Regions from separate parts of the Exiguobacterium sp. R-17 genome, predicted to be linked through region 1. Evidence: riboswitches for the same ligand, from Rfam matches in the RefSeq annotation. Region 1 holds a riboswitch; each other region holds the start of a gene.
The links. Region 1 has a riboswitch for thiamine pyrophosphate ahead of thiT (energy-coupled thiamine transporter ThiT). Riboswitches for the same ligand answer to the same signal wherever they lie in the genome.
Positions count from the first base shown of each region.

Region 1 (5,728 bases):
ACGGTGGCACTTGAAATCACAGCTGCCGGTAGTTTGATGGACCGTTGGTTTCCGAATGTGCCGGTCGTTGTCTGGTGTACCGTCTTTACGGTCTTGTTATTCGGTTTAAACGCCGTCTCCGCCAAAGCGTTCGGGGAAGCGGAATTCTGGTTCTCAAGTTTAAAGGTACTCGCCATTCTTTTCTTCATCATTCTTGGTGGCGCAGCTTGGTTTGGCTGGTTACCGATGGAAGCAGATCGTCCATCCTCATTGTTTGCGAACTTCACGGCAAGCGGTTGGTTTCCAAACGGAATTCTCGGTGTCTTGACGACGATGATTGCTGTCAATTTTGCTTTTCAGGGAACGGAATTGATCGGTGTCGCGGCTGGGGAGTCTGACACGCCTGAAAAATCGATTCCAAAAGCTATCCGGAATACAGTTTGGCGGACGTTCATTTTCTTTGTCTTATCGATCACGATCGTCGGTGCATTGATTCCGTATGAGACGGCTGGCGGAGTCAGTAGTCCATTCATCATGGTCTTTGATGCGATCGGCATCCCGTATGCCGCTGACTTGATGAACATCGTCGTCTTGACAGCACTATTATCCGTCGGGAACTCGGGACTGTATGCCGCGACCCGAATGTTATGGGCAATGGCACAAGAAGGGATGATTTCAAAGAAATTATCTTATGTTAATGCACGTGGTGTGCCGATGCGCGCTTTACTCTTTACGATGATGTTTGCAATGTTATCGCTTCTGACAGCATTTTTCGCAGAGGATACCGTCTTCATCTGGCTCTTGTCTTTAGCTGGACTCGGCGCTCAAGTCGGTTGGATTTCAATTTCCGCTTCGCAACTTGCGTTCCGCCGTCAGTTCATCCGAAACGGACATGATCTATCCGAACTAAAGTTCAAGACGCCATTCTATCCAGTATTACCGTTGATATCGTTGACACTTAATGTCGTCGTCCTCGTCAGTCTTGCGTTTCAAGCGGATCAACGGATTGCTTTATACATCGGTGTTCCTTTCTTCCTTGTCATGTGGGGAAGTTATCATCTCTTCGTCAAAGGAAAACATCTATCCGCTCAAAGCGACATCCGTGTCGCCCCTTCTCAACTCGAAGAATAATTTCATCTAAAAAGAGGCCGCGGAGTCATCCACGGCCTCTTTTTGTATGATTGTTCTATTCCTTAAGCGTCCGCATCATCAATAGTTCTCCTTGATGGAGCTCTACTGTCGCTTCTGACGTACTCCATTCATTACTGACGGTCAAGGAACCTCCGACCGGTACTGGATGTGTATCAAGTGGATATTTGACTCCGGATAAGCTTAAAGTCGATGGTACGAGTGGAATGAACGAAAGATAATGATAGCTTTCGGCTTCGACTGCATACGTTCCCTCAGCCAAGTATCGTACCTCTTCTCGTTTCGTCACGAGTCGTGCCTCTGGGTATCGCTTCAATAGATATACATTTTGGACGGTCATGTCGAGCCGCCCACCTGTCGCCCCGATAATGAAGGTATCCTCAAACTGTTTCTTCTCTGAAACTGTACGAAGTGCCAGTTCGAGATCCGTTTCATCTTTCTCGGCCGGATGAACGATTGCCCCTTCAGGTACATAACCAAGCGAATCAAAATCACCAATCGTCAGGTCGCATGTCAGCCCAAACAATTCAATCGTCTGAACACCACCGTCGACACCGACGATAAAGTCACCTGGCTGACAAAACGTCCGTAAATCCGGCACTTCTTCTTGAGGACCGGCGCACACGAGAATCGTCCGCATCTCAGACGCCTCGTGCTGAATAACGTAGTAAACGTGGCGCAGTTGTAAAGAGGAGACCCGCGACGACACCGCATAAAACATAAGATGGTACCATGTATGTCGCGTTATAAACTAATGAATATGGCACGACTGGACCTTCTGCATATTTCGCGAAGAACACGATTCCGCTGATGACATGACAGATATAACGGAGTCCTGCGCCTAATAACGTCGCCAGGAGAACGAACGCCATCAAGCTTTTCTTTTGTCCATTGCGTGCGGCTAGTCTGACTTGACGCGCGAACAGACCACTTAATCCGACGACACCATACGCAATCGTATAGTCAAGCATCGGTTGAACGATCGTCAAGACTTGTGGAGCGAACATCAATTGAATCGTACCGACAAGCGCTCCCGTGACGACCCCTCCGACGACCCCGTGGCGAAATGCCATGACGAAGATCGGTAACATCGCTAAGCTGATCGAGCCACCTTGTGGCATTTTGAATGGAATCAGTAAATCAAAGACGACTCCGAGACTGGCGAAGATGGCAATTTCCATCATCATTTGTAACCGTTTCATGCTATTTTCCTCCTTCATTGTACGAGAGGACGCAAAAAGGCAGTACGACGAACGCCGTACTGCCTGCGTGCGCCACATCCCTACGTCCGTTTGAACGGAACAGGTTCGAAGGGTTAAAGTCTAAAAGACTCCTCTCAGCCGCTTTTCAAGCGACACCCCTTGCGGTCATCATATTTCGTTTTCTCGTTCTTATTATACGGCAGCCCCTTGACGAATGCTAGTGATCGCTTCCGCATAATCTGGTGCATTGTAGATTGCTGATCCCGCGACAAGAACGTTCGCACCGTTTTCGATACAAAGTTTTGCTGTTGCCGGGTTGACGCCACCATCAATCTCGATTTCAAATGTCAGATCACGATCTGCTTTCATTTGTGCAAGTGATGCGAGTTTTGGCATGACACTCTCGATGAAGGCTTGTCCACCAAAGCCCGGATTGACCGTCATCAATAAGACCATATCGACATCCTCAAGGACGTGTTCAATCGTTGATAATGGCGTGTGAGGATTCAAGACGACCCCTGCTTTTGCACCAGCTAGCTTGATTTGTTGTAAAACACGATGGACGTGGTTCGTCGCTTCGACGTGGAACGTCACGATATCTGCCCCTGCCTTAACGAAATCTTCAACGAAACGTTCTGGCTGGTCAATCATTAAATGGACATCAAGGACCATATCCGTCTTTTGACGTAAACTGCTGAGCACAGGTAGTCCAAACGAGATATTCGGTACGAACTGACCATCCATGACATCGAAATGGATATAGTCCGCGCCTGCTGCCTCGACTGCTTTGACATCACGCTCAAGATTCGCAAAATCTGCTGATAAGATAGATGGTGCAATTTTAATCATCTTCAATACCTCCGGGCTCGATTCTTGATTTCGTCTATAAACATACCATAGTTCTCATAACGAGAGGACATGATTTCTTGTGCTTCGACGGCTTCCTTGACGGCACATCCGGGTTCATTCAAGTGCAAACATCCTCGATACTTACATTCGTCCTGTACAGCCACGAATTCAGGAAAACTCCACCGTACATCCTCGATTTCCATATCATACGGAAAATCAAGGTTCGAGAAACCTGGTGTATCAGCAATCAAGCCTTCGGCAAGTGGCATCAACGTGACGTGACGTGTCGTATGCCGTCCACGTCCGAGTGATTTCGAAATCGCACTCGTCTCTAAGTCGAGTGTTGGTTCAAGTGCGTTCAAGAGCGAACTTTTCCCAACACCGGATTGTCCGGCAAGAACGCTCGTTTTCCCGGCCAGTAACGGACGGACTTGTTCAACACCTGTCAATGTCTCACTTGATGTCTCGATGACCGTATAACCAATCTTCCGGTAAGCGGCAATTGCCTCTCTAACTGCAGGACCTTTGACATCATCAAGCAAGTCCATCTTCGTTAACAGGATGACGGGTTGGATTTCCTTCGCTTCGATCAAGACGAGGAAACGATCGAGCAAGTGCGCTGAAAAATCAGGTTCTGCAGCCGAGACGACAAGCAACGCTTGATCGATATTCGCGACAGGCGGGCGTACTAAAAAGTTGTCCCGCTCCTTCACTTCGAGAATATACCCGGTCTCACTTTCGATATGAAGAACGACTTCGTCTCCAACGACTGGACTGATGCCGCGTTTTCGGAAATTCCCTCTTGCCCGTGAACGGACCTCTCCTTCTGGTGTCATGACATCATAAAAGCCACCCTGCAGGCGTATGATCGTTCCTTCTCGATTCTCTTCGATGCGTTGTTCCGTCATCCTATGCACTCCTTTTTCATCACATTCACTGTGCGTCTTTTGCTTGATTGTACGTGATGGTTTTTGAACGATACACCGTATCGTCTTTATAAATCGTAATCTTGCCTTCTTCTCCCGGATCAATCGTCACCGGCACGTCGAATGTCTCATCTTGGTCAATTGATTCCTCGATGACGGTCCGCTTCCCTTTCGCATCTTCCGTCTCAATCCGGATGACTTGTTTCGGTGGTTCCTCGTCCTCGTTCTCGCTGACCGCGTCATAGACGACCTTTTCAGGGAACGTCGCTGTCAACGTTTTTTCTTCCTCACCTTTTGAGATGAAGACCGTCACGGAGTCGTTCGGTTCGACTTGAGTCCCTGCTTGTGGGAATTGACGGATAACTTGATCGAGTTTCACGTCGCTAGAAAATTCTTGCTCGAACGTTCCATCGAGCCCTTTTTCGTCCAGGTAGGCTTTTGCTTCGTCACTCGATAAGTTCGTCAAATCCTTCAACTCGAAAGAAGATGTTCCTTCCGAGACGGTGATCGTAATCGTTTGTTCTTTCGCGATGACCTCCGTACCAGCCGAGATCGATTGCCGGATCACATTACCTCGCTCGATTTCATCCGACTTTTCACGTTCGACCTCGACTTTAGCAAATCCAGCTTCTTTTAACGTCGCAATTGCTTCTTTTTCAACATCATCCGTTACATCTGGCACTTCGACCGGAGCACTGCCGGTTGAGACGACCAAATTGACTGTTGAGCCCTTTTTCACCTGCGCGTTTTCACGCGGTGTCTGACTGATCACGTCTCCTTCATCGACCGTATCACTGTTTCGTTCTGTCGTCTCGACAACAAATCCAAGTTTCTCAAGCTTCGTTTCCGCTTCATCTCCATCCGTTTTGACGACGGACGGTACCGTAACGGTAGGATCCGGCCACATCGCAAACGTCGTAGCCGCTCCACCGAGTAATACAAGTAATAATAGGATGACCCACCAGCGTTTTTTCTTTTTCTTTTCTGACGGTTTCGGTTGAACGGTCGTGACGACAGGTGTGTCCGGTTCCGCTTTTGATTCTTCTGGCACTTGTACAGGTGATAAGACCATCGTCTTTTCCATCTCATCCTCTTCTGCACCTCGGATGCCTTCACTTGCTCGTTCGTCAGACAACGCCGTCACCATATCTGCCTTAAAGGCTGCGACGGACTGCTGACGGTCATGCGGTGCTTTTGCGAGCGCCTGCATGATACAGTTCTCAAGCGCTTGTGGCACTTTCGGATTCAAGACGGATGGACGACGCGGTGTATCTTGCAGATGCTTCAAAGCGATCGCAACCGGTGAATCACCTTCAAACGGGACTTGTCCTGTCACAAGTTCGTATAAGACAGCACCAAGCGAATAGATATCCGACTTCTCATCGGCAAATTTACCTTTTGCTTGTTCTGGCGAGAAGTAATGGACAGACCCAAGGACCGACATCGTATGCGTCAGAGTCGCATTCGACATCGCCACAGCGATTCCGAAATCCGTTACTTTGACGGTACCATCCTCTCGAATCAACATGTTTTGCGGTTTGATATCGCGATGGATGATTCGGTGTGCATGGGCATGATCGATCGCATCACAAATTTGAGCGATGATATCGACGGCCTGCGGCA
Region 1 covers NZ_CP184372.1:1,898,944-1,904,671, forward strand. Annotated here, with positions in the region: gene ACN9MT_RS10195 (amino acid permease) at 1-1,110, shown strand, start outside; gene ACN9MT_RS10200 (thiamine diphosphokinase) at 1,166-1,768, opposite strand; gene thiT (energy-coupled thiamine transporter ThiT) at 1,770-2,330, opposite strand; TPP riboswitch at 2,391-2,500, opposite strand; gene rpe (ribulose-phosphate 3-epimerase) at 2,523-3,179, opposite strand; gene rsgA (ribosome small subunit-dependent GTPase A) at 3,182-4,087, opposite strand; gene pknB (Stk1 family PASTA domain-containing Ser/Thr kinase) at 4,113-5,728, opposite strand, start outside.

Region 2 (5,728 bases), 730 kb from region 1:
TTTAGGGTCAACCGTAATGTGTTTGCCAAGACTTCCGCTGTCGCCGGTGCGAGTAATATGCCATGCCGATGATGCCCCGTCCCTATAAAGATCCGACGGGATGAATCTGCGACTCCGATATATGGCAAGCCGAACTCTGTTTGTGGTCGTACGCCTGACCAGACTTCTTCGATGACAGCATCACGGATCGGTGGATAGAGACGCTCTGCTGCTTGAAGCAGTGACGTGACTCCTGCGACACTAACACCGATCGTCTCGTCGTGCGGTAGTTCGGTCGCACCGATCAATATCCGTCCGTCCGCTTTCGGTACGAGGTAGACGGCGTCATCAAACAGGATCGAGCGTAATGGCTGACCTGCGAGACGGACTGCCAGACATTCCCCTTTGACACCGTGCGTCGCAATCGAAATACCAGCTGTATCGAGCAAGGCTTGGGACCCGCGTCCGGCAGCAACCGTCACCGTTCGTCCCGTCCACGTTCCCGTGTTCGACTCAACCCTAATGAAATCATCACTCTCCTCGATTCGCGTGACGTCCACCTGTTCTTCGATTGGTACCCCACGATTTCGTAAGACATGCATCAATGCAGTCGTTAGTCGTCGCGGATCGATTTGACCGACCGATGGAAATAAGTATTCTTGCCCATTTCGTTTCAATAAAAATGGTTGTTCCCGGTAGCCACAATCGATCCCGGTCTCGCGCGTGAGGCGTCGCGCAAGTAACGGATACAGACGGCGACTTCGCGCGGCAAGCGTATGCAATTCTTCTCTCAGCTCGATGTCCGTCGCAAGCATCCCGGCAGCCGCCCGACTCGTCCCTTGTCCGCATGTTCCGCGATCAAGGACAAGAACGGATTCGTTCTGACAAGCGAGACTGTAAGCAAGCGTCAAACCGATGACTCCACCACCGATGATGATGTGATCCGTCATACCCGTACCCCCTGATAACGCTGAATGGCAGCATGCGGGTCCGCTTGACCGAGAATACCGGATAAGACGGCGATTCCGCTTGCACCGGTCGCTGCGATTTCAGGAATGCGATCAGGAGTGATCCCGCCGATTGCGATGACTGGTTTCGTCGTGAAAGTGACAACTTGCTTCAAGGCATCGATCCCTCGCGGTGGCACGTTTGGTTTCGACGCTGTCGGATAAATATGACCGTACAGCAGTCGGTCGGCTCCTTCCGCTTCCGCTGCAAGTGCTTCTGCCAGAGAGTGGACGGATTTCCCGATGATGAGATTCGGAAAGTGACGCCTTACATCGCCGACGCGTAAGGATCGTCGCGTCAACTGCACACCGATACCAGCGACATGGGCGACGTCGACCCGATCATGAACGGTTAATTGATTAGGCGAATACCCTTTCGCAAGGAGCGCGTCAATCAGTTCTAGCAATTCTGCTGCCGACAAATTCGGTTCTCGAAGATGAAGCTGATCCGTATATGGTTGAAGCGATTGAAAGGTTTCCACTCCATCACGTGGATTGATGGATCCCGTCGAAATCAGATGTAGACGCATCATGTTCTTCCTTTCGATACGAAAAAAGGACCACTCCCGATGTTGAAGGGAGTGGTCCGAAAATGCGCTGAAGCGCTAAGGATATCTAAGGTTTCGAGCCACTTCCCTCCGCTAGTACGAACTAGATCAGGTTCAAAGGGTCCGGATACTTCCGTCTCAGTCTGCTGCGAGACTCCCCTAGTGTCTTTTCGTGTTTAATTGGCTTGCCCCATTAGTTTAGCATGAGTCGCTTTGCTTCGCTAGTCCTAGTTGAGCGCTTCCACTTGCTGAATAAGCTCCGATTTCGTCGGTCGCTGTTGCTTCTGGCTGTCGGCATAGGTCTGCTTCAGCTTCAGGATCCGCATCACTTTAGCATCGAGCATCTCTGACGACAACGTTTTTTCTTTAACGGCTTGCATCACTTTGGTGTGGACCTTCGGATAGGCACCTGCTTCCGAAAACATCGCCATATCAGCTCCGTTGACAAGTGCCTGGCGTGCCGCTTCCGCGAGACCATATCGTTTCGTGATTGCCCCCATGACAAGGTCATCCGTGATGATGACGCCCTTGAATCCGAGTTGTTGACGCAAGAGGTCAGTCAAGATCGGCTTCGAGAGCGAAGATGGATTTTGATCGTCATACACGGGATAGAGAATATGGGCGACCATCACCATCTCGGCGCCCTCTTGAATCGCTTCTTGGAACGGTAACAGTTCCGTTCGCTTCAGTTCTTCCTTTGATGCTGTCACTTTCGGCAACCCGACATGGGAATCGACACTCGTATTGCCGTGACCGGGAAAATGTTTGACGACCGGAATCGTTCCCGTCTCTTGCATCCCGTGCATCAGAGCCGTACCGAGAGTCGCGACGGTCTTTGGATCAGCACTTAACGCACGGTCGCCGATGATTGGATTGTTCGGATTGCTATTGACGTCAAGGACCGGTGCGAAGTCCATGTTGAACCCATAAAATCGTGACAGGTGACCGAGCGTACGTCCGACATCTTCCATTTTTGCAGCATCTGCACCTTGCGCCATCCGTTGACTCGTCGGGAGACGTAATCGTTGATCCGGTACCCGGCTGACCCGTCCGCCCTCTTCATCAACACCGACGAAAACATACGGTTTTTGGTTCGTTTCTTGAATGGCACGCGTGAACGTCAAGAGTTGATCTTCTGACGTAATATTCCCACCAAGCAGTAAGACCCCACCGATCGCATGCGTCTGCAACAATTTCCGGTCAGCTGCTGAAAGTTCCGTGCCGGCAACTCCGATATAGAGCAGTTGATCGATTTTTTCTGACGTCGACATCGCTTCAAGTTGTTGCTTTAATCGTGCTTGTTGTTGTGCTTCCTTTGTCGGCTCAGGCTTTGGTTTCTTCGCCTCCGTCGGTTGCTTCGTTGCTGGTTGTGATGGTTTCGTTGGTTCCGTCGTCTCCTGCGCACACCCTGCAAGCAACAGGCAACCGATCAGTGCTACTTTCTTCACAAAGGATCCTCGCTCCGGACACCATTGATGGAATAATAGACGGAAATCTCAGCGTTCAAGGATTGCGAGACCGAACAATATTTATCCTTTGATAACGAGATGGCGCGACGGACCTTATCTTCCGGGAGATCACCTTCAAGCCGGTAATGAATCGAGATTGACGTAAAACGCCGCGGATGATCCTCTGCCCGTTCCCCTTCGATATCCATTTCGAAATGAGTAATCGTCAAGCGCATCTTCTCTAAAATCGAGACGATGTCGATTCCAGTACAGCCGGCAACGGCATGTAGCAGCAGTTCAGTCGGTCGTGGTGCTTGATTTTCGCCACCGTTCTCCGGTGCTGCATCCATCGCAAGATGATGCCCTGATTCCGTCTGTCCACTAAACCCCATCTGTTTGTTCCATGTCACTGTCGCTTGCATCGTTTCCACTCCTTTGTCAGTAGTCTTCATCTGTAGTATACGCAAAAAACAGCAAGCCTGGAAATTCTCACGCTATTTCGAATAATGGTTCTTTTCCCGAATTCTCGCTTTGCGATACCCGACGAAATCGTTTCATGCTATCCTGTTACTCATAGTTTCGCGCGCAAGCGCCAGAATTGAGGAATCATCCATGTCACCTACTACTCGTTTAAGTCGACGCGATTGGCTGTTGATCGCCACGTTGTCGCTCCTGACGTTCGTTCTCGGAACAAGCGAATTCGTCATCGTCGGGATCCTCGCTGAAATCTCCTCAGCCCTTGATATCACGATCGCAACAGCCGGTACGCTCGTCTCGGCATTTGCCATCTCCTTTGCGATTGGTACACCGATTGTCATGTCGCTGACCGGTCACTTGGAACGGCGTCGCCTGATTCTACGTCTGTTACTCGTTTGGGTCTTACTGAACCTTGCCAGTAGTTTTGCTCCAAGTTACGAAGTATTGCTCGCCACCCGCATCCTGACTGCCATCCTGACCGGTGTCTTGATCTCGCTCGCAATGGTCGTCGCAAGCGATGGCGTGCCTGTCGCGAAGCGCGGTGTCGCCGTCTCATTCATTTTCGGGGGTTTTACACTTGCGAACGTCCTCGGTGTTCCGATCGGTACGTTCATCGGTCAACACGCTGGCTTCGCAGCCACGTTCTGGCTGACGACAGTCATGGGAATGATTGAGTTTCTCGCTGTGTGGAAGATCGTTCCCGTCCAGCAATCGACGGGCTCCGGTTCAATTAAGGAGCAGCTTGGATTGCTCGCTAATCCACGGATCCTAATCGCCTTTTTTATTCCTTCATTTGGATTCGGGGCAACCTACGTCGTCTATACGTATCTCGTGCCGATTCTACAAACGGAACTCGGCATCGCGAAGACGTGGATTAGTCCGATCCTGCTCGCTTACGGTGTCGTCTCGATCTTCAGTAACATCCTTGCCGGCAAGATTGCCAGTAAAAATCCGATGGGTCGCTTACGGTTCGTCTTCGTCGTGCAAGCAATCGTCCTTGCTGCATTATACTTCACGACAGTATCCCTTTCACTTGGTCTGTTTAACATCGCCTTGATGTCATTGATGTCGATTTTATTGACGACTTCGACACAAATCTACTTGATTGACCTCGCCGAAAAGTTCAATCCGGAAGCAAAAGGACTCGCCGCTTCCTTGATGCCGGTTGCGAGTAATGTCGGGATTGCCTTCGGTTCGGCACTCGGTGGCATCGTTTATGCGAACGGTCCGATGATGAACACGGCACTGGTCGGTGGGCTTGTTGCGCTTGTCGCTGCTTTATTAACTGCAATCAGTCATCGTCTCGATCAGCGGTCATGAACGGCTACCTTATCCTTTTTTGTAACAGGTCGATGACGGTTCGATGACGTTATGATGATAGTCCCTATCTTACTGATGATTTTTCAGTATGATGGGGACTATGTTGTAGTAGAGGAGTGTCTGAAAGTGAAAGCATTACACATCATCGGCATCAGTTTAGTGACGATCATCCGGCTCTGGCTCGGAATTCAGTGGTTCATCGCCGGGATCGGCAAGTACATCAATGGCTTTGATGCAAAACCGTTTCTTGAAGGGGCGCTAACGAAAGCGATAGGCGAAGACGCACTCGTCAGTTCGTGGTACGCGACGTGGATCGAGCAACTCGCCTTACCAAACGTCGGGCTGATCAACGTCTTGATTCCGTTCGCAGAACTCGTCGTCGGGATCTTGTTGATTCTCAGTCTATTGACGGTTCCTGCACTGGTCGTCGGGAGCATCATGAATCTCAATTACTTACTTGCTGGAACGATTGCGTTAAACCCGTTGTTCTTAGCTGCCTCAATCGTCTTACTTGCTGCAGGACGCTTTGCGTATCAAATCGGTATTGATCACTGGATCATGCGTTGGTATCGTTCGTCGCAACAACCACATCCCCTCGACCGGATTCCGGTCTAACGAAAAAACTCTCCCAAACGCGGGAGAGTTATTTTTTTTGTTGCTCGAGAATCGTCTGCTGTGTCGGAACCCCGCCGACTGGGACTGTCCGCTCGAGGAACAGATAAGGTTTGCCATCGACTTCAAAGCGACGGTCACCGAGATAACGCGCTGAACGTCCATCCATTGCAAGCTTTTGTTCGATGGCTGCGACATGTTCGTCGAGTGAATAAAACCGATCGTCGAACGTCAGCGTGATGTTTTTCTTACGATACCCCAGTAAGAAGCTGTAATAGAACCAATACAGAGCACCTGCGAAGATGACAAAAATCAAGAATTGCATGTGAGTTCCCCC
Region 2 covers NZ_CP184372.1:1,173,606-1,179,333, reverse strand. Annotated here, with positions in the region: gene ACN9MT_RS06085 (FAD-dependent oxidoreductase) at 1-929, opposite strand, end outside; gene ACN9MT_RS06080 (thiamine phosphate synthase) at 926-1,516, opposite strand; TPP riboswitch at 1,603-1,705, opposite strand; gene nagZ (beta-N-acetylhexosaminidase) at 1,762-2,982, opposite strand; gene ACN9MT_RS06070 (OsmC family protein) at 2,979-3,404, opposite strand; gene ACN9MT_RS06065 (MFS transporter) at 3,595-4,779, shown strand; gene ACN9MT_RS06060 (DoxX family membrane protein) at 4,906-5,394, shown strand; gene ACN9MT_RS06055 (hypothetical protein) at 5,423-5,716, opposite strand.
Region 2: another riboswitch for thiamine pyrophosphate. It lies ahead of ACN9MT_RS06080 (thiamine phosphate synthase); the one in region 1 lies ahead of thiT (energy-coupled thiamine transporter ThiT).

Region 3 (5,728 bases), 950 kb from region 1:
GCGACGTTCTCGTTCGACGACGAACGCACTGTAGTTCCCTAGGTAGGAGGTCAGTTCACCATCTTCGAGCTCGACGATCGAGGTGACGACGGCGTCTAAGAAGACCCGGTCGTGAGAGACGAGCAGGATAGTTCCAGTGTAGTCCCGTAAGAATTGTTCTAACCATTCAACGGCAGCTAAATCAAGATGGTTCGTCGGCTCATCAAGGATCAGGAGGTGTGGTTCCATCAGCAACATGCGACCGAGGCAAATCTTCGTTTGCTCACCGCCGCTCAACTGATGGAAAGGGCGAGTGAGTAACGGACGTAAATGTAATCCGTTCACCATGCGCTCGATCTTCGAGTCGAGTAGATAGCCATCTTTTTGTTCGAATGCATTTATCGCTTCCGCATATCGAACGAGTAGTGCATCCAGATCATCTGGCGCTGTCGCCATCAAAAGCTCCAACTGTTGCATCCGAGAACGGATTGCGAGGATCTCTTCAAACGCCGTCCAAAGGACGTCGAGTCCGGTCATTGTCTCGGCATAAGTGGGAAGTTGTTCCAAGTAGCCAATCGTCAAACCGTTCTTTTGATAGATGACGCCACCGTCCGGTTGGTCAAGGCGAGCAAGTAAGCGGAGTAATGTCGTTTTACCACTTCCGTTTCGTCCAATCAGACCGACACGATCGTGTTCGTTTAAGAAGAGGGAAACGTCCGTTAAGATCGTTTCGCCTCCGAATTGTTTTGTCAGATGTTGAATGTCGCAAATCATCATAATGAGTTGATCCTTTCGCGCGCATTAAAAAAAGGAGAGCGCAAATAGCACTCTCCCTAGTGTGTGAAAGATGCGCTTTGCTGTATTTTTCAATCATGAAGTTCTAAAAAGGGCAGACGGGTGCCTTAGAACGCCATTCCATGAAAAATCGCGCGCAACCGATACAATTGTTCCATTAACCAATGTTTGCACGCGGCAAAGTCCATCATTTCACACCACCTTTCGTTTCAGATACAATCAGTTTACCATTATCTTGTTAATTGCGGAAGTCTGAATTATTTGAACACACCAGCAATCGAGCTGAAGAAGTCACTCAGACCATCAAATAATTTAGCGAAGAATCCTTTTGTCTCCTCGGACGTTGCAAACGAATGGATGTCTTGACCAGCATTTTTCAGTCCACTCTCGATTTGCCCCCAGTTGATGTTCGCTTGCTCCATTTGATTGAATAGATTCGTCAACCGATCCATCTGTGCGTCAGACAGTTGGATGTTGTTGTTTTGAATGACTTGGACGATCAGGTTTTCGATCTCAACTTTTGTTTCCGGTTTTTGATTCGCGATTTCGGCCTTGATCTCATTCATCAAATCAGCGACTTTATCTGTCCCGACTGTCTTCCCGACGTCTGATGTGACCGATAATTCTTGCTGTGCTAAATCTTTCCGTTCGTCACTCAGCTTGATTCCGGTCTCAGCCGAAGTTTGATCATAGGCTTTCATGATTCCTGTCAGTGCCGATGTTCCAGTCACTTTATAAGGAGAAGTGATCGTGATGTCGGCATCTTTGACACCTGCCGTGACGAGAGCGTTCAAGTACATATCCTTCGTCACCCACGTGATGTTTTCCGTCGCAACGGAAAGTCCGTCCCCTTTTTCCGTCAATTCGATCTTAGCGGATGAATACATGTTGCCGCCCTTTTGTGACTGGGGAATGTTTTTCCCGAGGTATTTTTCTTCGTCTGCAGAGGTTGCGATGATCGGTGTGATACCTTCTGGTGCATTGAGACGTGAAAGTACCCAAGCCTTATCTTTTGCGCCGAGTGACTCCCCGAGAGTGACGATCGTTTTATCAACGACTTGCTCGGCGGATGCGGCTGTCGGAAGTAATAAAGCAGAAGCGATAACGGCTGACGCCATGATTTTTGTTGGTGTATGCATAATGAAATCCTCCAATTGTAAGTAACAGAATGAATTATAGTATCAGGTACTAAAATTAGTGTACGAGAACGAAAGAAGTTCGGAATCGGTCTGTAGATGGAGACGATATCCGCCTTCTGACACTCCATAGTATAGCGAAAAGAGGACAACTTGACTTCCATTTTCAGCATACTATAGTGGATTTGAATCGAATAATGACCACTAGGGGAGTCGGTTGACCGACTGAGACGAACGAAGACGTTCGGACCCTTTGAACCTGATTAAGTTCGTACTTACGGAGGGAAGTGGCGTCAAGTCTTGTTCTTCTTGCGCCATGCCCGTGTGTTTCGGGGTGGTGTTTTTTCGTTTCATAAAAACGAGGAGGATGAGATCATGACATTCACACAAGAAATCAAACAAGCAGCACAAGCGTATTGGGACAGTAGTTTTACGCACCCATTCGTTCAAGGAATCGGCGAGGGAACGTTACCGCTCTCGAAATTTCGACATTATGTCATGCAGGATGCGTATTACTTAAAACACTTTGCGAAGATTCAAGCGAAGGCAGCGTCAAAAGCAGATGACTTTGCGACGATCGCGACACTTGCCGAGCACGCGACTTCGACATATGGGGCAGAACTGAGCTTGCATCAATCATTTTTCGAGCCGCTCGGTATCACAGAAGCAGACCTTGAAGCATTTGAACCGGCACCAACGGCATATGCTTACGTCTCACACATGCATCATGCGAGTGAAGGGACGCTTGGTGAGACGATTGCTGCCATCTTGCCATGTTACTGGTTGTATTATGAAGTTGGACAACAATTATTGACGTGTACACCGGATGAAAAAATCTATCAGCAATGGATCGACACATATAGTTCGGAATGGTTCGAAAAGGTCGTCTTTGAACAGATTGCACGGCTTGATACGTTGGCGGAACAAGCAAGCCCGACTGAACGAGAGCGGATGAAACGGCATTTCGTGACGAGCTGTTATTATGAGTTGCTGTTTTGGCATATGGGATGGACGGAAGAAACGTTTACGTCGATTTACGAGACGATTCCAGCACGGACGGTATCTTCCTAAAGAGTTGAATGGTAGAATTAGGTATAACATTTAGCGGAAGTAGGGGTAGAAATGGAAATCATCGTGATCATACTCGCGATCAGCGCCGCGTATGCCGTGCAACGAATGCTGGGTAAAGTCAAAGTAAGATTTATTGGATATATCATTCCAACGTTAATCGTGTTGTCCGGTATATCCGCTACGACTCGAAACTTCAAGGTAGCATATAGCATGGGGAGCTACATTTCTGCTGTTCTTGTCATTGTCGTCTATGCATTACTGACCTATTGGTTATACCGCGTCTACCATCGTGCGAAAGAAGAAGCGGATTATCCGTATCAATCGTTAAAAGACCGAGGCATCCTTTAAAGGAGTCTCGGTCTTTTGTGTATCATGTTCTCATTTTTTCCAATTTTTAAAGCCGTCACCAAATTCGAGATGCAGTTGATCGGTAAAGATACCGTTCTGAAAGACTGGTACATCAACAGGTAGAGTGCCTTGGGGCTTAAACGTTCCGAAAATCGCTCGGATACCGGCAGGGAGGTTCGGTCCCGCTGATTTCAGATTGCCTGCTTCGGAGTCCGGTCCGTTCGGATCCCCTTTAAAACCATAGACGAGGACGTGTGCCGGTGCGTCCGGTTGAACGGCGACATCGTATGGATTGCGGAGGCTAAGCAAGACGGATGGTATATCTGTTTGTTTCGCATACCGGAAGATTGAAGCCGGAATCGCTTGCTCTGGTGCAGTAGGCAGTAGTTTGGCACTCGTATTGACGTTTGAACCGACGATGATGTAATCTGCTGCATCGAGTTGTGCCCGTAGTGTCGGGTTTTGGTCGAGCGGTAGCGTAGTAGCCGAGTAATTCGCTGTCGTTACGTGCCAGTTCCGGTTCTTAGGCAGGGAAGCAATCGTCTTTTTCATGCTGTCCGTTTGATCCGTCGCAGGGGCGATCACAAGAACGTTTGCATTCTTTTTCGGCTTGAAGGGTAACGTCCGCTGATCATTTTTCACGAGTGTGACCGCGGCTTCCGTCATCGCGCGTTCTTTTGCTTTATGTTCGGGACTACCGACGATTTGGTTCGCTTGCGCGAGTTTATCTGCTAAGGATGTCGTATCCGTCGTGCCATTCCATATTCCGCGTTCTGCCTTCAGCGTCAGGATCCGCTCGACCGATTGATCGATCCGTTCCTCTGACAGACGTCCGTCTTTGACTGCTGCAATCACGTCCTTAAAAATCTGGTCGAGTTTTGTGACATCCTGCTCGGAACGAAGAATCGTCGGCATGAGCGCGATGTCGACACCGGCGTCAAATGTTTTCAGAACGGCTTCTGATTCCGTAAAATTGTCGGCGATCGCCTGCATATTCAAAGCATCCGTGATGACGATGCCATCGTAGCCGAGTTTTTCGCGCAGTACGCCCGTGATGACGTCATCCGACAATGTCGCAGGTAAAGGGAAAGTGCCGTTTTTTGACGTGACGACTTCAGACTCGATTTGCGGCATTCCGATGTGTCCTGTCATGATCATATCGATGTCTTCGGCGATGGCTCGCTTGAACGGGACGAGCTCGACTTGTTCCAGCTCCTCCAGGGACCGGTCGACAACCGGCAAGCCATAATGGGAATCGGTCGCGGTATCGCCGTGACCCGGGAAGTGTTTCGCGGTCGCTGCGACGCCTTCAGTTTGAATACCCTTCATCAAAGCGGAACCGAGCGTTCCGACGAGCTCCGGGTCACTTGAGAACGAGCGAACACCGATGACGGGATTTCCAGGGTTACTGTTGACGTCAAGAACCGGACCGAAGTTGACATTGATGCCAAGCGCATGCAGTTCGGAACCGATGATATGACCGGCATCATTGGCATACGCGCTACTACGGGTCGCACCTAACGCCATATTGCCGGGTAAGTTCGTTCCTGTTCCGAGCCGAGTGACGATGCCACCTTCTTGGTCGATCGTGACAAAGAGCGGAATATCGTTGCTGTCATCTTGTTTGACGACTTCTTGCAGATCATGAACGAGTTTTGTCGTCTGTTCGGTTTCACTGACGTTCTCAGCAAACAAAATGACGCCACCTAAATCATAGCGGTCGATGATGTTCGCGACTTCCGGAGCAAGCGACGTATGGTTACTGCCATTCCACTGCCGGAAGTCCGGCATGATCATCTGTCCAATTTTTTGTTCGAGCGTCATCGTGTCGATTTTTTGACTGATCCGATCTGCTGAAGATCCTGCCTCTGCCATGACAGGCAAACTACTTGAAACGAGTACTGCTGCGAGTCCTGCTGTTAACGTGAATTGCCCGATCCTTTTCATGATGTACATCCTCCTCTAGTCAAACCACGACTGGAATTCTTTTCAATACGGACAGTATAGCAAGGTGCTTGTTTTAAAACAATATTTTATTTGAAAACGATTACATTAGCAAATAAGTTTTAATAATGTTTTTGTGCATTCCGATTTGAACAAAAAAAAGACTCCCCTTAAAGAGGAATCACTTTTTAGTCATTCGATCGATCAGCTATAGCGCTCCACGATGTTTGTCAGCTGGCGTTCGACAAATGACTGATCCTGCAGTTCACTATTGGATAGGCGTAGTTTGATCATCGACTCATCCGCTCCAGCCATTTCACTGAACAATGATCCGAGACTATGCGCACGACGATCGACTTGGACGATTAAATCAATCCCTGAGCTGTCTTGGAGCATGATGATTTCGATCTCATCCAGTTTATGAGCGTAGTGTGTATTGCGTGCTGAGTATTCAA
Region 3 covers NZ_CP184372.1:946,625-952,352, forward strand. Annotated here, with positions in the region: gene abc-f (ribosomal protection-like ABC-F family protein) at 1-756, opposite strand, end outside; gene ACN9MT_RS04895 (DUF1002 domain-containing protein) at 1,032-1,913, opposite strand; TPP riboswitch at 2,107-2,213, shown strand; gene tenA (thiaminase II) at 2,286-2,981, shown strand; gene ACN9MT_RS04905 (hypothetical protein) at 3,033-3,329, shown strand; gene ACN9MT_RS04910 (glycoside hydrolase family 3 N-terminal domain-containing protein) at 3,360-5,276, opposite strand; gene ACN9MT_RS04915 (sporulation protein) at 5,478-5,728, opposite strand, start outside.
Region 3: another riboswitch for thiamine pyrophosphate. It lies ahead of tenA (thiaminase II); the one in region 1 lies ahead of thiT (energy-coupled thiamine transporter ThiT).

Region 4 (5,728 bases), 1.4 Mb from region 1:
TGGCCGGAAAATCGATTTCAAAGCAAGATGATAAAATGATCACGGATTATCAAAATACGCAAAAGCAATTAGCGGATGCACAACAAGAAGTGAAAGACAAGAAAGCACAATTGGTTGTTGAAAAGCAAGAATTGAAACGCCAACAAGCAGAACTTGAATCGCAATTAAAAGAGCGAAACAAACGCTTAAAAGAATTACGTAAGAAAAAAGAGAAATTTGAAACACAATTGATGGATGCAAAAGAAGTCCAGCAAATTCTGATTGCTCAAGAAAAAGCGATTGCAGCTGAAAAGGCAGCACGTGAACGTGAAGCACGTATCGAAAAAGAGCGTCAAGCTCAAGCAGCACGTGAAGCAAAAGCGCGAGCAGAAGCTGAAGCAGCTCAAGCAGCGGCTCAAAAAGAAGCTGAGCAACAAGCAGCTAAAGAAGCAGCGGCTCAGCAGGCAGCACAAGAGAAAGCGTCGCAAGCCGCGAAACCTTCTGGTTCGACGAAACAATCGACTCCAAAAGCATCTACACCTGCGCCAGCACCAGCTGCGCCAACACCGTCAGCACCTGCGACACCTAAACCGTCACCATCATCCGGTGGTCTGTTCATCCATCCAACGGTTGGGGCTGTCACGCAAGGCTATGGCTCAGCAGGTGGAGAAAACGGTTATACGTTCCATAACGGGATTGACTTTGGTGGTCCGGTTGGAACTCCAATCGTTGCAGCTGCAACAGGAACAGTCATTACAGCATCAGGTGGTGGTCCTTACGGAAACCACATCATGATTGCTCACCAATTAAACGGTAAAACGTACACAACATTGTATGCTCATATGAGCGCACTCAATGCTCACGCAGGTCAACGCGTCAGTCAAGGTGAACAAATCGGTTTACGTGGAAGTACTGGGAATTCAACTGGTCCACACTTACACTTTGAAATCCACGTCGGTGGATACAGCTATAGTGCAACTGGTCCAGCTAGCTCAGTGAACCCAATGACGATGTTTTAAACAGTAAAGAATCGTTGCTTATGCAGCGGTTCTTTTTTTGCGATTTTCAAAAAATAAATGATTATATTACAAAAAAACGTTTTCATTTGAAATGTAAATGAAATTTTTTTGAAACGATTAGGGTGCTATAATCTATTTCAGATATGAGAGAAACTTGAATACTATAATAAAATATGAAAAACATAAGTGAGGAAAACGATATATGCTAAAAAAACTAATTTCTACCATTGTTTTAGGAGCATTACTTATAACAGGAACACAACCAATTGCAGCAGCAACGATCAAAGAAAAAAAGGCTGAAAATGCCGCAGAACAACGTAAATTAGAAAAAGCAATTAAAAAACAAGAGTCGAAAATTTCGAAAGAACAACGTCAAATCAATCGAATCGATGCAGCGATCAACGAAAAGATTTTTCAGATTTCCGAAAAAAATAAACAAATCGAGAAATTGAATTTGCGAATCGATGAATTAAAAGCAGACATCGTTCGCTACGAAGAGATGTTGAAAAAACAAGAAGAACTACTCGGTGATCGTCTACGTGTCTTCCAAGAAAACGATGGAAACTCAATCAAATGGGAAGAAGTCATTTTTGGATCGAAGGATTTAGGTGATTTATTTAGTCGTGTCATGGCAGGGAAAAAAATCGCGGAGCAAGATGATAAAATGATTTCGGATTACATCGCAACCCAACAAAAGCTAGCGGAAGCAAAACAAGCGCTCGTTGAAAAAAAGGCGGAGCAGGTTGAAGAGAAGAAAACATTAATCGAACAAAAAAAAGCGTTGAAAGTTCAAATGAAAGAACGCAGTGCTACGCTTAAAAAATTACGAAAAGGTAAGACGAAGTTTACGACAGAACTTCTAGACGCGAAAGAACTACAAGCCACACTTGAAGCTCAAGAACGTGCGATTGCGGCAGCGAAGGCAGCAGCTAAAGTAGCGGCTGAAAGAGCAGCAGCCGAGAAAGCAGCAGCTGAAAAAGCCGCTAAAGCGAATGCTCAAGCAGCAAAACAAGCAGGTAAGAGTTCAGAATCACCTACTTCAGTTGCCCCACCCGTTGTTTCGAGCGGTGGGAAATTCGTTCGTCCATCTTCTGGTGGCGTATCACAAGGGTTTGGACCAGCAAGCGGTGCGAACGGCTATACGTTCCATAATGGTGTCGATTTCAGTGGTTCGGTCGGCTCACCAATCGTCGCAGCAGCAGCTGGAACGGTCATTACAGCTTCAGGTGGTGGGCCTTATGGAAATCACGTCATGATTTCTCACTTCCTTGACGGGAAAGTCTATACGACAGTCTACGCTCATATGAGTTCATTATCTGTTCATGCAGGACAAACAGTTTCTCAAGGTCAGCAAGTTGGAACACTTGGTAGTACTGGGAATTCAACAGGACCACACTTGCATTTCGAACTACATGTCGGAGGCTATCAGTACAGTGCCTCTTCTCCTCTGAATGCAGTTAATCCATTAGCATACCTATAATTCAAAACGAGCTTCGGCTCGTTTTTTTCTTGCCGCTATGCTACAGTTAAGGCGAAATGAATACTTGAGCAACTAGGGGAGCTGGAGGAATCCGGCTGAGAGGAAAACCAATCTGTTTTCGACCCTATTACCTGAACTGGATAATACCAGCGTAGGAAAGTTGAGCCGAACGGATACCGAAATGGTTGGATAACGATTTCGTATAGCGTCGACTGCTTTTTTACAGCGGTCGACGCTTTTTTTGTCGGTAACAACTCCCTTACATTGCTCGATGGAAAGGTGAGAAAAATATGAAACATGTATTGACGATTGCGGGATCTGACTCCGGTGGTGGAGCTGGAATTCAGGCAGATTTAAAGACATTTTCGGCATTGGGCGTTTATGGGATGAGTGTTTTGACGGCGGTAACGGCTCAAAATACACTGGGCGTTCAAGCAGTAGAAGAGTTATCATCGGAAATCGTTGATGCCCAATTAGCTTCAATCTTTTCAGATATTCGTGTGGATGCTATCAAAATCGGTATGGTCTCGAATGCACAAACGATTCACGTCATTGCAACACATCTTCGCAAACAGACAGTTCCGATCATACTAGACCCTGTCATGGTCGCAAAAGGCGGGCATGCCCTATTGCGGACGGAGGCAGAGGAAGCACTAATCGCGGAGTTACTGCCACTTGCGACACTCGTCACACCAAATTTACCGGAAGCAGAGCGCTTAACAGGGCAGTCAGTTACTAATCTAGAGGAGATGCGACTGGCGATGCATCAGTTGGCTATGAAGACTGGAGCCGTCTTGCTAAAAGGTGGACATCTACCGGGAGCTGCCACGGATTTATTATGGGACGGGCAAGAGGAATACCGTTTCACATCAGATCGGTTAGATAATCAACATACTCATGGAACAGGCTGTACCTTATCTGCAGCGATTGCGGCACGGATGGCACTTGGAGAAGCTTTACCGGACAGTGTACGTCAGGCCAAGAAGTATGTTACAGAGGCGATTCGTCATGGATTTGCTCTCGGACAAGGGATTGGACCGACACATCATTTTCATTCACTTTGGAGGGATACACATGTTTACGACCATTCTTAAACACAAACCACTCATTCATCATTTGACGAACACAGTCACGATCAATGATTGCGCCAATGTCACACTCGCCGTTGGCGCATCTCCAGTCATGGCGGAGGATATTCGCGAAGTGGAAGAGATGGTTCGACTTGCGCAAGCTCTTGTCTTGAACATTGGAACAATTGATGCAGACATGCAAGCAGCTCAACGACTCGCCGCAAGCGAAGCGAGACGCTTGAACGTTCCGATCATCCTTGATCCAGTTGGAGCGGGAGCTACATCATTGCGTACGTCCTTTTCAAAAGAATTGAGTAGACTCGGATGTACGGTCGTTAAAGGAAATGCTTCAGAAATCAAGACATTGCTTGGGGAGAATGGACGAACAAAAGGAGTCGATGCTGCTAGTGATGAGATCATGGATCGAGAAATCATTCGTGCATTCGCTCGTAAACAAAAGTCCGTCATTGTCGTCACAGGTCCAATCGACTACATCACGGACGGCATGCGCGAAGTGGAACTACAAGTAGGTACGCCGCGTCTCGGAGACGTCACAGGTACGGGGTGTATGACAGCTTCTTTGATTGCGAGTTTTCTTGGTGCAGGATATTCTGCGTTTGAGGCAGCAGTCCACGGAACATTTATCATGGGAAAAGCAGGAGAACAGGCAGCATCAGAAAAAGGTCTAGGTAATTTCAAACGAGAGTTGTTCAATGCAATCAGTCTGATGACGGAGCAAGATTTGATGGAGGTGGTAGAACATGTCAATTGATTATTCCATTTATGCGGTGACAGATCGTCGATATCATCCGGGAGTTGCAATCGAAACGGTCGTTGAAGAAGCGATTTTAGGTGGTGCAACGATTATACAATTACGGGAAAAAACAGCGCAGGGAAAGGAATTCTTCGAACAGGCAGTCCGGTTAAAGAGATTGACGGATCGTCATGATGTTCCTTTGATTATCAATGACCGAATTGATATTGCGTTACTTGTCGGAGCTGGTTTGCATATCGGACAAGAAGATATTCCTCTAACCGCAGCGCGACGTCTCTTACCGAACACTGTGATTGGCGTATCGGTAGCAACCGTCGCGCAAGCGATTGAAGCAGAACGAGATGGAGCATCTTATTTAGGTGTAGGTTCTCTATTTGCGACGTCATCGAAAGCAGACGCCGACTCGATGTCACACACGATGCTTCAAGCGATTCGCGAAGCCGTGCGCTTACCTTTAATCGGCATTGGTGGAATTACGGCAACGAATGTCGCTTCTCTTCCTATCCCATTAGAAGGATATGCGGTCATCTCGGAAATTTTTGCTAAAGAAGATCGACGACGTGCTGCACAACATATGACAGATGCTGTATGGGAATGGCATCAATCTCTTCAGAACAGGGTATAATCCGTTCAGAGGTGATTGTATTGAAATGGCAGACGATCCGTTTTCGGGGCTATTGGATCCGGTATCGATTGGAACCACAAATCATTCGCGTGGATAATCGGGGGATCTACCATTTGGGGAAAATTTTATTTCCGCGTCCTAATCGTGTATCTTATGAAATGGCTCTCTTGCTGAAGGAAAAGTATGAAAGACGCTACAAACGTCCGTTGTATATCAAGACAAGTTCGATCGCTACAGAAATTTGGGGACACACCCACTTAGACATCTATTATCGAATACTGCTTCGTCTCCCGATTCCTTCTCGATTACGTAAGCGTTATAGGAATCGATTGGAGAGTACGAAGATCATCGATATCGGTGTACGTGCGGTCGATCAAAATCGAATCGTTTGGGATATCGGTGATTACGTAGGGGGATGGTTGGTATTTTGGCTCATTCGTAGGCGGATGCGCTGAACTTGCAAATGTCCTGTTTCTCATGGTGCAATATAGAAATAGAAACGAGGTGACGGACATGGACATTCCCCGTTGTGAAACGATTGCTATTGATGAACAGCGTGCGTCTGAGATTGGACAAGTCGTTGATACGATTCCGACGCTTGAAATCGGAAAATTATTTAAGATCCTTTCAGATGCGACACGACTACGAATCGTTTATGCGTTGACGATCGAAGAGGAATTGTGCGTTTGTGACGTCTCTGCTTCTGTCGACTGCTCGATTGCGACAGCATCTCATCATCTTCGCTCCCTGTTGAAACAAGGGCTCGTCAAGTTTCGTAAA
Region 4 covers NZ_CP184372.1:541,738-547,465, forward strand. Annotated here, with positions in the region: gene ACN9MT_RS02845 (murein hydrolase activator EnvC family protein) at 1-998, shown strand, start outside; gene ACN9MT_RS02850 (murein hydrolase activator EnvC family protein) at 1,201-2,478, shown strand; TPP riboswitch at 2,543-2,653, shown strand; gene thiD (bifunctional hydroxymethylpyrimidine kinase/phosphomethylpyrimidine kinase) at 2,769-3,572, shown strand; gene thiM (hydroxyethylthiazole kinase) at 3,553-4,320, shown strand; gene thiE (thiamine phosphate synthase) at 4,310-4,948, shown strand; gene ACN9MT_RS02870 (hypothetical protein) at 5,062-5,403, shown strand; gene ACN9MT_RS02875 (ArsR/SmtB family transcription factor) at 5,462-5,728, shown strand, end outside.
Region 4: another riboswitch for thiamine pyrophosphate. It lies ahead of thiD (bifunctional hydroxymethylpyrimidine kinase/phosphomethylpyrimidine kinase); the one in region 1 lies ahead of thiT (energy-coupled thiamine transporter ThiT).